Regions from separate parts of the Neobacillus oceani genome, predicted to be linked through region 2. Evidence: a T-box and tRNA genes for the amino acid it is inferred to sense, from the RefSeq annotation. Region 2 holds a T-box; the other regions hold tRNA genes.

Region 1 (4,203 bases), 170 kb from region 2:
CAATCCTGAAACATCATCGTACCATCTTGAAATAGCTTCACTTTATAAGGAGCACAATGATTCGCTGTGCGAATTGATGAATACATTCGGGTTGAACAGCAAAACGCTTGAACGGAAAAAAGGCTTTATCACCTATTTAAAGGAAGCCGAAAAAATCACCGAATTCCTGAATATTATCGGAGCCCACAATGCCCTCCTCCGCTTTGAGGACGTCAGGATTGTCAGGGATATGAGAAACTCTGTAAACCGGCTTGTGAACTGCGAGACGGCCAATTTGAACAAAACAATTGGTGCATCGCTCAGGCAGGTAGAAAATATCCGTTACATCGACCGGACAGTAGGCCTTGAAGTTTTGCCAGGAAGGCTTCGGGAAATAGCGGAATTGAGAGTGGCCTACCAGGACGTGACGCTAAAGGAGCTGGGTGAAATGGTTTCCGGAGGGACCATCAGCAAATCGGGCATCAACCACCGCCTTCGAAAAATCGATGAAATCGCGGAGAAACTAAGGGCAGCTGAACAGGCGCCGAAATAACAGCCACCGATGTGGAAGATGTGTCGCATAGGATCTTCAATGGGAAAGAAACAGCAACAGGCAGCTGCCGTAAAAGAGATATAGAGGAGGAAGAATGTGATGGTAGAAAAAGAAGTGGAAGTAAAATTGAAAACCGGCCTCCAGGCGCGGCCGGCTGCCCAGTTCGTACAGGAGGCTAACCGTTTTTCAGCGGATGTCTTTTTACTGAAGGACGGCAAGAAAGTGAATGCAAAGAGTATTATGGGCCTAATGAGCCTGGCTGTCAGCTCGGGAGCGGTTATCACCATTGCGGCCGATGGCCCCGATGATAACGCCGCCGTCGAAGCACTCGCACAGTATGTTTCGAAAGAAGATTGAATTTTTTGAAAGCGGATTCGTTCTGGAGTGAACGGGTCCGTTTTTTTTTTACGGATATGTGTTGGTGACGCCCAGAGTGTAATCGAAGGGTGACTAAGGACGTCTAATTCTTAAATGCGGAGAAGGGAGAACCCGCCTTGAGGATTTGGATGGTTTCGATTATAGTTTTATTTATGATTTTAGCAGGCTGTAAAGACAGTAAAGAAGCAGTTAAAGGCCAGTCCGATTTAAAAGGAGTAATTCAAGAAGTAGATAGTGATGAAAACCGAATTTTGATTGAGGATGGAGAAGTAGGTCTCGTATGGGTTACGCTGCCTATCCATGGGAAAATTGATCGCTACAGTAAGGGAGGAAGTGGTCGTCTGGGTTGACGGAGGAATAGATACATCGCTTCCCTCACAGGCAAGGGCGCTAAATATCGAAATCGTAAAGTAGCAGTCTGTTGTATCCCATCACCACCACAACAGCCCGCCTCCAATCGGAAACGGGCTGCAATCACAACGAGTATTATTTATCTTTTTTCTCTTCAACAATATTACGAGTGATGATATGGTCGACGAGGCCGTATTCTTTAGCGCGCTCTGCAGTCATGAAGTTGTCGCGGTCTGTATCCCTTGCGATTACTTCAAGCGGCTGGCCAGTACGCTCGGAAAGGATGGTGTTCAGCTTCTCACGAAGGAACAGAATCCGCTTGGCGGCGATTTCGATTTCGGTTGCCTGGCCTTGCGCGCCTCCTAACGGCTGGTGGATCATTACTTCAGCATTCGGAAGGGCGTAACGCTTGCCTTTTGTTCCGGCTGCAAGAAGGAACGCACCCATGGATGCCGCCATGCCGATGCAGATGGTTTGGACATCCGGCTTTATGAACTGCATCGTATCATAAATGGCCATCCCCGCCGTGATGCTGCCGCCTGGGGAGTTGATGTAGATGGAGATGTCCTTTTCAGGGTTTTCCGCCTCAAGGAACAGGAGCTGGGCGACGATCGAGTTGGCAACATGGTCGTCAATTCCGCTCCCAAGCATAATAATCCGGTCTTTTAACAGGCGTGAATATATATCATATGCTCGCTCGCCCCGATTTGTTTGTTCAATGACTGTAGGGATCAAATTCATAAGACTGCCTCCTTAAGAAACATTTTAAGATTTCCTTATGTAAGTATCATACAATGATGGTCAATAAAGGTCAAACGAATCGCTCAATAGATAAGGTTTTGTTCGAACTTTTTCCATGTTAGCCATCTTACCCAACGTTCCCCATTTTAAACATAATCTGTGCTTGCAAAGATGATTGGTTTCCACTATAATATGAAATTGTGATGCAAAAATATGCCCTCGTGGTGCAACGGATAGCACGCAAGATTCCGGTTCTTGAAATTCGGGTTCGAGTCCTGACGAGGGCGCTACTTTTTAAAAAATCAACGGTTCCTGACTCGGGGCCGTTGATTTTTTTTGTACTATTAACCTCGGTATCGCGTTGCGCGCCACTGGCCCCGGAAAGGGAAGACAATTCTTTTCCCAAAAACCTTGCCAAGTTTTTTTGGCTATAACCCAAACCACCGATTTTCATGTAAAATAGAAGGCGGGGGGTAAGCAGATGAACATGAGGATTGGACTTTTGCAACAGCAGCAGACAAGATTGTCAATGACGCAGGAATTGTCCCAGGCAATTGCCCTGCTCCAATATAGTGCCCAGGAGCTGGCGAGCTTTCTGGAAGCAAGGGCGCTTGAAAATCCCCTGCTTGAAGTCATGCCTTCCGGGCAGTCGAAAGACCGTCCAAGGAAAACAACCTACAGAGAAAAACAAAACGATATAAATGGAATTGCATCGGAGACGGGGACGACGCTTGAGGAACATCTTCTTTCCCAGCTGAAGCCCGGGCGCTTTCAAAAAGACGAACAAAAACTTATACGCCAGGTTATATTGAATATAGATGAAAATGGTTATTTCCGTGGAGATATAAATGAAATCGCTGTCATTTCGAATGCAAGCCCAGCAAAGGTGGAAGAGTGCCTGTGGGAAATTCAGCAGCTGGACCCGCCAGGAATAGGCGCGAGAAACCTGCAGGAATGCCTCCTCCTTCAACTTGATAGAAATGGTGAAGGATCTCCTTTGGCCCATGTGATCGTAAAAGGATTCTTTTCCGAATTTGCGGAAAAAAAGTGGAAGAAGCTTGCGAAGGAATTAAAGGTAAGCCTCAAGGAAATACAGGGAATATATGACCTTATGCAAAAATTAAACCCAAGGCCCGGGGCTGATTTTTATCAGGAAAGAGCTGCTTATCTTGTTCCAGACGTGGTGGCGGATTGCGTGAATGGGCAATGGCGCGTCCATCTTGTTGAAGGAAATCTCCCGGCAATCGGCTTTAACGACGATATGTTCCATTCACTAACGTCAAGCGGCGATGAGCAGGCAATCAAATTTCTGCAGGAAAAATACCAGGATTACCAATGGCTTGCAAAAAGTATCAGGCAGCGGAACGATACAATTTTAAAAGTGGCTGGGAAAATAATTGAAAAGCAGCCGTACTTTTTTGCGGAAGCGAAGGGGCAGCTGATGCCGCTTACGATGAAGGAAGTTGCTGATTGCTTGGATATCCATGAATCGACCGTCAGCCGCGCTGTCCGTGAAAAATACCTCGGGACGCCATTTGGCACCTTTGAACTGAAGTCGTTTTTCTCTTCCGGAATCGGCACTGTCTCGGACAGCAGTGCATCCTCGGCCCAGGTGAAAAAATTGATCGCTGCGATTATCGGGCATGAGGACAAGAGGCAGCCAGTTTCAGACCAAGAGATCACCAATATGCTAAAGAAGAACGAGGGGCTTGTCATTTCGAGAAGGACCGTGGCCAAGTATCGGGAACAACTGGGAATCGCCTCTTCTTCAAAACGGAAACGATTTTAATAAAGGATGATTGAGTTGAAACCGAAAGTTACTTTCTATACTAGGAGCCGCTGCCCGCTTTGCGAAAAGGCGAAGGAGGATTTGCTTGAAATCCGCGAGTCCATCGCGTTCGAGCTTGAGGAAATTGATATTGGGTCTAGCGACGAGTTGACCGAGGAATATGGGCTGATGATACCGGTCATCCTTGTTGATGGAATTGAAGCTGGATACGGAATCATTGAAAAGCAGTATTTAGTTTCGTTCATAAAAAATAGCCAATCCAATCATTTTAGTTGAATGTGAAAATCACTCCTGTTAAAATAAGTGCGAACAGGGTGATTTTTTTTGCGACAAGTGGGACATAATTTGTCATAGCGGGACAAAAAACGTCCCAGTACCTTGGGAGAGATTCTGCTATGCTCCGCTAATTTGC
Region 2 (4,203 bases):
CTTTTCAGCTCCCCTATAGGAATTTTTACGAACTGCTATGTATACATTCAACACTTTCCAGGCAATTCCTTCAGGAACTAATCATTTAAACCCTTTCCGTCCAGAATTTGCTGTACGTATTTTTCCACACGTGACATACGCGTTTTGGATTGTTTTGCCTGTGAAAAATAAAGAATGTATGCCCTTTGCCTTCCCGGAGTCAATGCTTCGAAAGCGGTTTTCAAGGAAGGCATTTCATCGAATTTATGTTGGAGCTCATCAGGGATGCTGTATTCCTCTGTCTTTTTAAACTCCACTTCCAACCCGGCTTTTTCCACCTCAATCGCTTCGATAATATAGTCTTTCAGGATTGGTTCCAGTTCATTTATTTCCTCGACGTTCGTGAAACGAATTTGGCGTGCCGCCTGGACATTTTCCGTTTGCTGAATTAATATCCCGTGCGGATCCTTTAACAAGGCACCTTTCGGAAAAAGAAGCGCGCAATATTCTTTAAATCCATGAATTAAGACGATGTTTTTCCCCTCAAATGTGTAACAAGGATGCATCCACTTAAAATCTTCGTCAAGCTCGCAGTCCAGTGCGATTCCTCTTAACTTCTCATATTCTTCCTCCCACTTATTTGCTTTGCGTAAAAATTCATCAACCTTAAGATTCAATTTCCCATTTGCCATCCAGGGACCTCCTCTTTTTACTTTACTATCTTTGCAGTATAGCCATTATGCTCTCTAGAAAAACGCATTGATGGAGAGATAGATACATAGAGCGGCTGTAACAGTAAAGATGCTGAAAACTATTCGGTTATACCGGAACTTTAAACCATAGGCAGTGAAAAAAGTAGCCGCCGATAGTTTGGATAGGCTTTGGAAATATTCATTCCCTGAAAAATATGAACTACTAAAAAGGATGGAACCTACTAAAGATGTAATGATCAACAGCTTAAACCAGAACGGCTCTTTTAAGAATTGCTTGAGAAAAAATTTGATTCGCATCATAATGGTGATTTCCCTTCTATAAAATCTAAGTTTTATTCATACATATGAAAAATAATTAATTGTATCACCTTTATCTTTTTATGCGATTCAGCCGAAATCAACCAAATTACCTTAGCTAACGAAGTGTTTTACCACAAAATCCTGAGCCAAAAGAAAAATCAGCCAACCCCCCATTCCTAGTCCTAGTGAAACGAATAAATGGATCGAGTTCTTTAAAGCTACTCCTATAATGACCAACATGACAACTGTCGCTGGAATACCCCACACTACTCCTAAAGCAAATTTGCTTAGTTTCTCCATATGTTCGCCTTGTATGTATAGCCATAAAATACTCAATACACTCACAATAGGTAATGCGGCAATGATTCCGCCTTGAACCGGATATCTTCTTGATATTTCAGTAATAACGGCAATAATAATAGCTGAAACAAAAATCTTAACGATTGTAAACATCCGCTGATCTCTCCTTTAATAATGAAAATGCCTCAAGGATGAGTTGTCTTTCCTCCCTACTCATATTTTCAAATAGAATATGTTTAAGTTTTTCTTCGTCAAGGCTGGAGTGCCGATGTAGTACCGCCATTCCCAAATCAGTAAGCCTTAAAATCACCTTTCGTTCATCGTCTGTGCTTCTGGTTTTATATACATACTTTTTTTCTATCAAGCGTTTAATATGTTCAGAAGCCGTGTTGTGGGACACTTGTATGGCAGTTGCGATCTCTTTAATCCCCACATCATTCTCTTTTTGAATTACTTGCAGAATCCTGATATTTTGGTGGGTAAGTTTTTCCTGGTGGTTATAGCGCAACAGATAGTATATATCCGTCCATAGTTCATTTATCTTTTTGATTTCCATATCCGTATTCACCTTAATATATCGTATTTATAGAATATATCTTATTATACGATATATAAAACAAAGAATCAAATAAAAGGAAATTTGTTGCATTTTTCAAATTAATGGCTATACTATTGATAACAAAATATAAAATTGATGATGAAGAGAGTAGTTGTTTTGCCGAAAGAAGCGAGCCAGGGATGGTGGGAGCCTGGCATGAGGCGGATAATGAAGCGCACTTCGGAGATGCTTTCCTGAAAACCAGTAGGGATGGTCGGGGATGGCCCCGTTACAAAGTCGAGTGGTTTTTTCATTGAAAAAACAAGCAGAGTGGTACCACGGGTTTGATTCCAACTCCCGTCTCTTTTAGTAGAGGCGGGAGTTTTTTATTTTTCCGGGAGGGGATCGGGATGAAGAATTTTAAGGACAGTTTTGCGGACGTTCTTTTTGAAGCGCTGGACGGACATTTGGATAAGCAGAAAATCAGTTTGATGATTGAGAAGCCGAAGTTCGAGCATATGGGTGATTTGGCGTTCCCTTGCTACGAACTGGCAAAGATTTTACGAAAATCGCCGCAAGGCATTGCTGCAGATTTGGCTGGAAAAATTGGCTCGCCATTTTTTGAAAAGATTGAAGCTGCAGGCGGATATTTGAACGCATTTCTTGAGAAGGCAACCGTTTCAGCAAGCGTGATTCAGCAGGTCCTTACTGAAAAAGAAACATACGGGGATGCAAATTTGGGCAACGGCCAGGCGATAACAATCGACTTGTCCTCGCCGAATATCGCGAAGCCTTTTTCGATGGGCCACCTACGCTCGACGGTGATTGGGAACGCCCTTGCGCTCATTTCGGAAAAATGCGGCTATCGGGCGGTCCGGATCAACCATCTCGGCGACTGGGGTACCCAATTCGGCAAGCTCATTGTCGCCTATAAGCTGTGGGGTAATGAGGAAAAAGTGAAACAGCAGCCAATTAAGGAATTATTGAAGCTGTATGTCCAATTCCATGAGGAGGCCGAAGCTAATCCGGAGCTTGAGGATATGGGGCGCCAATGGTTTAAAAAGCTTGAGGACGGGGACGGCGAAGCCCTTTCGCTATGGAAATGGTTCCGGGAAGAATCGCTCAAGGAGTTCTCCAAGATTTATGATTTGCTTGGAATTAGGTTTGATTCGACGAATGGCGAAGCTTTTTACAATGATAAAATGGACCGCGTTGTCGAGCTGCTTAAAGAAAAGAAGCTTCTCATCAAATCGGATGGCGCCCAGGTCGTTCAGCTCGAGGACCTTCCTCCCTGCCTAATAAAAAAGAAGGACGGCACGACCCTTTACGCAACACGTGATTTGGCTGCTGCCATTTACCGCCACGAAACGTACGGATCCGTTCAATCGCTGTACGTGGTCGGGAATGAGCAGTCACTCCATTTCAAACAATTGTTTTCCGTTCTGGAAAAGATGGGCTTTACATGGGCAGGCGGATTGGTGCACATTCCGTTTGGAATGATGCTGAAGGATGGTAAGAAAATGTCGACCCGGAAAGGGAAGGTCGTTTTGCTTGAGGAGGTATTGCATGAAGCCATTTCATTGGCACTTGAGGACATCCTGAAGAAAAATCCGAATCTCCCCGCGAAGGAAGAAGTTGCCCGCCAGGTTGGCACCGGGGCTGTGATTTTCCACGACCTGAAAAATTTCCGGATGAACGACATTGAATTCTCATTGGAAGACATGCTGCGCTTCGAAGGCGAAACCGGGCCGTATGTCCAATACACCCATGCCCGCGCTTCCTCGCTTTTACGAAAAGGGAAGTTTGCCGAGAGCAGCGGGGATATTCAGATTGGGGACCCCGAAGCATGGCCGGTCGTTACCACTTTGATGGCCTTCCCGGAAGCGGTAAAACGCGCATTCGCTGAATACGATCCTTCTCAAATCGCCAAATACGTTATCGAACTTTCGCGGGCATTCAATAAATATTACGCATCGGTCCGTTTCCTCGAGGAAAGCAGCCAGAAGCAGGCGCGCCTATCGCTTGTTTATTCCGTTACAATTGTCCTGAAGGAAGGACTGCGGCTGCTGGGGATTCAGGCACCGGAGGAGATGTAGGTTAGAAAAAGGAAATGCTTAGATTGATACAGGGCATTTCCTTTTTTTATGAAGGTAAGAGTCATTGTATTGAAGGAGTAAACTACCCCTCGTTGGTTGGCATTTGTCAGCCGCCTTCTATACAAGTTGATGAAGAACTTCCAACGGTAGAGTTTAATTCTTTAAGAAGTGTAGAAAGGTCCTCCCCTTCAACGATTTCCTCTAACCTATGTTTCGTCAAAGGGATGTTATATTTTTTGAAAATAGATGCCGTCACTCCCCAAACATTCACAATTCC
Region 3 (4,203 bases), 1.5 Mb from region 2:
CAGCAGCGCCAAGAATGAAAATATTGAAGAACATAATGATTTCACCAACAGAAAAAGGTGTTTTCTTCGTTATCAGAATGGCCAGGATTTCCGTGCCATCAAGGGCTCCTCCATATCGGATAACAAGCCCGACGCCAACCCCAACGGCCATTCCCCCAAAAACGGTCGCTAACAAGATATCATCCGTAAACGCTGGCACCGGATGAAAGAGGGCAGTGAAAATGGATAAGGCTGTAATCCCGAACAACGTAGAAAAGGCAAAGGTTTTGCCAATTTGTTTGTACCCTAAATAAAAGAATGGAATATTGAGGATGAAAATAAATAAACCGAGGCTGATGCCAGTAACGTGGGAAAGCATAATGGAGACACCGACAATTCCTCCATCAATGACGTTATTCGGGACAAGAAATATTTCCAGCCCGACCGCAGTCAATACGGCCCCTATAAAGATCCCAATCGTCCTTGCCGTGACCTGGACTCTAGTAAGCCGTTTATGTGTGGCCTTTTCATGTGTTAAATCTGTCATTCATGGACCTCCTTTTTTCTACATAATCTAATTATACAGGAACAAAGACCGCCTAACTCGTATAAATCCCTTTTTTCGGTAAATTTTTTTTGGTGCATACCAGCGTATTGGGATATTTTTTTACAAGAGGGTTTATTCCAAGCAGAAAAAGGTCAAAACAGTATTGAGGACTTTTTTAAAGGAGGCAGGATCATGGAGAACCTAAAAGAAATCAGGTACTGCGAAAACTGCAAGCAGGAAACGGAGCATCTTGCCATTGAGGACTCGCTTGAGATTGAATACCACTGCGCCGTATGCGGACAGAACACGGAAGTATACAAAAATTATTTTTAACTGAATGCGGGGGCCTTTCCAAATGGAAGGATAGCCCCCTTTTTTACTTCTCTAATCTCATTCCAGGCCATAAACCGATGTCTTGGGGCGTGGAGCTATTGGGCTTGGATTGTAAGAATGGTTTATTATGACAATGAAACCTGATTTTGCGCTTTGGTTGTCATGAATCCGTGCTTATCATGACAACGAAACCGGATTTTGGCCTTTGGTTGTCACGAATCGGTGCTTATTGTGACAACGAAATCGGATTTTGCCCCTTGGTTGTCACGAATCCGTGCTTATCATGACAACGAAACCCGATTTTGCCCCTTGGTTGTCACGAATCCGTCCTTATCGTGACAAGGAAACCCAATTTTGCCCTTTGGTTGTCACGAATCCGTCCTTAACGTGACAAGGAAACCCGATTTTGCCCTTTAGTTGTCACGAATCCTCGCTTATCGTGACAACAAAACCGCATTTTTCCTTTAGGTTGTCACGAATCCGTTCTTATTGTGACAACGAAACCGGATTTTGCCCTTTGGTTGTCACGAATCCCGGGTAAAATATAAATCACCATTAAAATCGGTTCGAAGAGGGTATACAATGCTAGGTATCTTTCATATCCGCATGCAAACCCAATTATTATTTTTGAAGGACGATTTCGGTTATGGTTTTTTTAAAAAAGTTTAAAATCCATTTGACCTTTTTTGCTTTTGGCGCTATAATAATTTTTGTGCCATAACGAAACGCACAAATTGAGGCCGCCTAAATGTAGAGCGAAAACCTTATATTTTTTATATCATGTCCCAGTAGCTCAGTAGGATAGAGCAACAGTTTCCTAAACTGTAGGTCGGAGGTTCGAATCCTTTCTGGGACGCTTAAAAACCCTTGAGTCTTCAAGGGTTTTTGTTTTCCCATTCCGTGTTGCTGATTTTGCATCAACTTCAACACTGCCGTTTAGTTACTGAATAATATGTCCAGGACAATATCCTCTGGACGTTTGCTTGTTAATGTTTCGAGATAGTTGTTTACCCTGTCCTCATACTTTTTAACGGAATTGCTGTCATGAAAGAATTCTGCGATTTGGCTTTCCATTCCCTGCCCACCCTTGCTTTCGATATCCAGGCGCATAACAAGGCCAAGCTTTTCGAGAGTTTTCAAATTGATTTCCTCCTGGCCAGGCAATGCGTGGAAAATAAAAATCGGCAGTCTTTTAGACAAACATTCACTTAGCGTAACTCCTCCTGGTTTTGTCACAATAGCGTCTGCAGACTCGTATAACTTATCCATCTCTTTCCTGCAACGGATGTATTCAAATGGCCGGACATTTCCTTTTCTCAGCGCGTTGAGCCGTTCATATAAGCCTTTATTCGTACCGCATAATATGGAATAATGGACTTCCCCTCTATCATCAATTTCCGAAAACATTTTTTCTATGGCCCCTATGCCAAGGCTCCCTCCTGTGACCAAAACGGATAACCCGGAAGAGTTTTTATTTCTATGAGAAAGGTTTTTTTTTCGTATGTATGGATGAATGGGAATCCCTGTCACATAGATGCCAGCTTCGTTTACTCCGCCAGACACTAAAAAATCACCGGCTTCCCTTGTCGGCACAAAATGGTAATCTATTTTCTTTTTCCCCCACACCTGATGGATGAAATAGTCAGTATAAACGTTGACTACAGGAATTTGCACCTCTCCCCTGCCTTTTAGGATGTTCAGCAAATAGGAAGGCAGTCCATGTGTGCAAACGATAAGATCGGGCGTTTTCTCTTCCAGCAGTTTTCTCATTGTCTTTAAAAATAACCATTCATACATCTTGAATTGTTTCTCAATTGAGGTTCCGGTATTTACATTCAACCGGTACACGATGCTGTATAACCGCGGAAACGCATGGATCCAGCCTAAGTAAATTTGGGAGACAGCCTTCTCCAGTTTCCCGAACGTATAAGAGAGGATGTCCACGACTTCGCATTCAACATCCGGCTGCTTTTCGGCAATACCGTCGATGATTGCTCTCGCTGCCTGGTAATGACCGGACGGGATTTGCAAAAAGGGAAGAAACAGGATTTTTTTGTTGGCTGTGTGTTCCATTCATATCCCTCAATCTGTTTGGCCTGGCCGGGCGTACACAGGGATACCATCAATTCCCTAGGTTTAAATGGCCAGTTAGCCTGTATAATCGAATACGGAGGTGACTTTCCATGAAATTATTCATTTTCGCCGCAGCCCTGTTTTTCCTTATTTGGGCCATTCGGCGTGCATATAGAAATACAAAGGACGTTGTTTTCACGAAAATTGCTATTGGACAGGGCTCAGGCGCTGTTCCAGTCCTGAACATCCTGCAGCTTTCAGATTTGCATCTTGAGAATATCTCCATTTCTCCTGAGGAACTGTTTGAAAAAGTTAAAAAGGAAAAAATCGACCTCATCGCCATCACAGGTGACTTCCTCGATCGGAAGCGTTCCATTCCAAGGCTTGTTCCGTACCTAAGAGCATTGCGGAAATTGGAAGCAAAATATGGAATGTACGCGGTGTTGGGAAACCACGACTATGTCCTGAAGGGGGAAAACCTTCAGTCTTTAAAAGACACGCTAAAACAGGAAGGTTGCAAACTCCTGCATAATGAAAACAGGCACATTATCGTAAATGGGCAACTCGTCAATATTATTGGCATTGACGATTTCAGTACAGGCCGGAGCAGACTAGAACCTTCCTATAAGGGGTTGAAGGACGGGATGAACGTGGTTCTGACACACGACCCGAATGTTGTTCTCCATATGAAGAATTACCATTTTGATTATTTGCTTTCAGGCCACTTCCACGGCGGGCAAATTTGTTATCCGAAAGCCTATCATCTTGTGAAGATGGGACGGCTTGTCAGGATGAATATGATCAAAGGCCTTCACTGGCACGATGGAAAGCCGTTCTATATTAACGAAGGGCTTGGACAAACCGGAGTTAATATTCGTGTAGGAAGCCGACCCGAAATTACCTTGCATCAATTGTTTCTCGCATCGGCAAAAAGTGCTTCACACCCCGCTGTCTAAAAAGCTGCCAACCCCTCGTTGGCAGCTTATTTTTCGTGGGTGGAGCTGTATAGCAATTTTAGCTTGTCCTTTGACATGACCAAATAACCGGGCAGCGTTTTTTTCCCAAGCCTTTGCAGTGAATTGCCATTTACTGAGAGGAGGAGAATTGGCAGGAATGTTACCCATTTTAGCCAGTTGTAAAAAGGATTTGAAATGGAGAAAACCTCAAATCCAAGCCGCTCCGCCCCCTTGCATAAAGTTGTAATCCCGATGATTCCTTTAATTTCTTCTGAGCGTTTATGGCTTTGGATAAAAGTTTCAATCCCCGGTAAT

What was found. The T-box of region 2 lies ahead of argS (arginine--tRNA ligase). A T-box ahead of a tRNA ligase gene usually reads a tRNA of that ligase, here a tRNA-Arg.
Region 1: it encodes a tRNA-Arg, which carries the amino acid that the T-box ahead of argS (arginine--tRNA ligase) is inferred to sense. The anticodon was not compared.
Region 3: it encodes a tRNA-Arg, which carries the amino acid that the T-box ahead of argS (arginine--tRNA ligase) is inferred to sense. The anticodon was not compared.

The regions. Positions count from the first base shown of each region.
Region 1 is NZ_CP143543.1:4,066,508-4,070,710, reverse strand. Features, by position in the region: gene whiA (DNA-binding protein WhiA) at 1-532, shown strand, start outside; gene V1499_RS20655 (HPr family phosphocarrier protein) at 632-889, shown strand; gene V1499_RS20650 (hypothetical protein) at 1,027-1,260, shown strand; gene V1499_RS20645 (DUF3221 domain-containing protein) at 1,211-1,324, shown strand; gene clpP (ATP-dependent Clp endopeptidase proteolytic subunit ClpP) at 1,397-2,002, opposite strand; tRNA gene V1499_RS20635 (tRNA-Arg) at 2,218-2,289, shown strand; gene rpoN (RNA polymerase factor sigma-54) at 2,484-3,791, shown strand; gene V1499_RS20625 (glutaredoxin family protein) at 3,807-4,067, shown strand.
Region 2 is NZ_CP143543.1:3,893,269-3,897,471, forward strand. Features, by position in the region: gene V1499_RS19745 (YdeI/OmpD-associated family protein) at 78-671, opposite strand; gene V1499_RS19750 (DUF3147 family protein) at 1,104-1,445, opposite strand; gene V1499_RS19755 (MarR family winged helix-turn-helix transcriptional regulator) at 1,429-1,848, opposite strand; T-box leader at 1,978-2,198, shown strand; gene argS (arginine--tRNA ligase) at 2,241-3,926, shown strand; gene V1499_RS19765 (hypothetical protein) at 4,033-4,203, opposite strand, start outside.
Region 3 is NZ_CP143543.1:2,391,293-2,395,495, reverse strand. Features, by position in the region: gene V1499_RS11960 (YitT family protein) at 1-526, opposite strand, end outside; gene V1499_RS11955 (hypothetical protein) at 719-859, shown strand; tRNA gene V1499_RS11950 (tRNA-Arg) at 1,642-1,715, shown strand; gene V1499_RS11945 (MGDG synthase family glycosyltransferase) at 1,796-2,932, opposite strand; gene V1499_RS11940 (metallophosphoesterase) at 3,043-3,888, shown strand; gene V1499_RS11935 (YkoP family protein) at 3,915-4,203, opposite strand, start outside.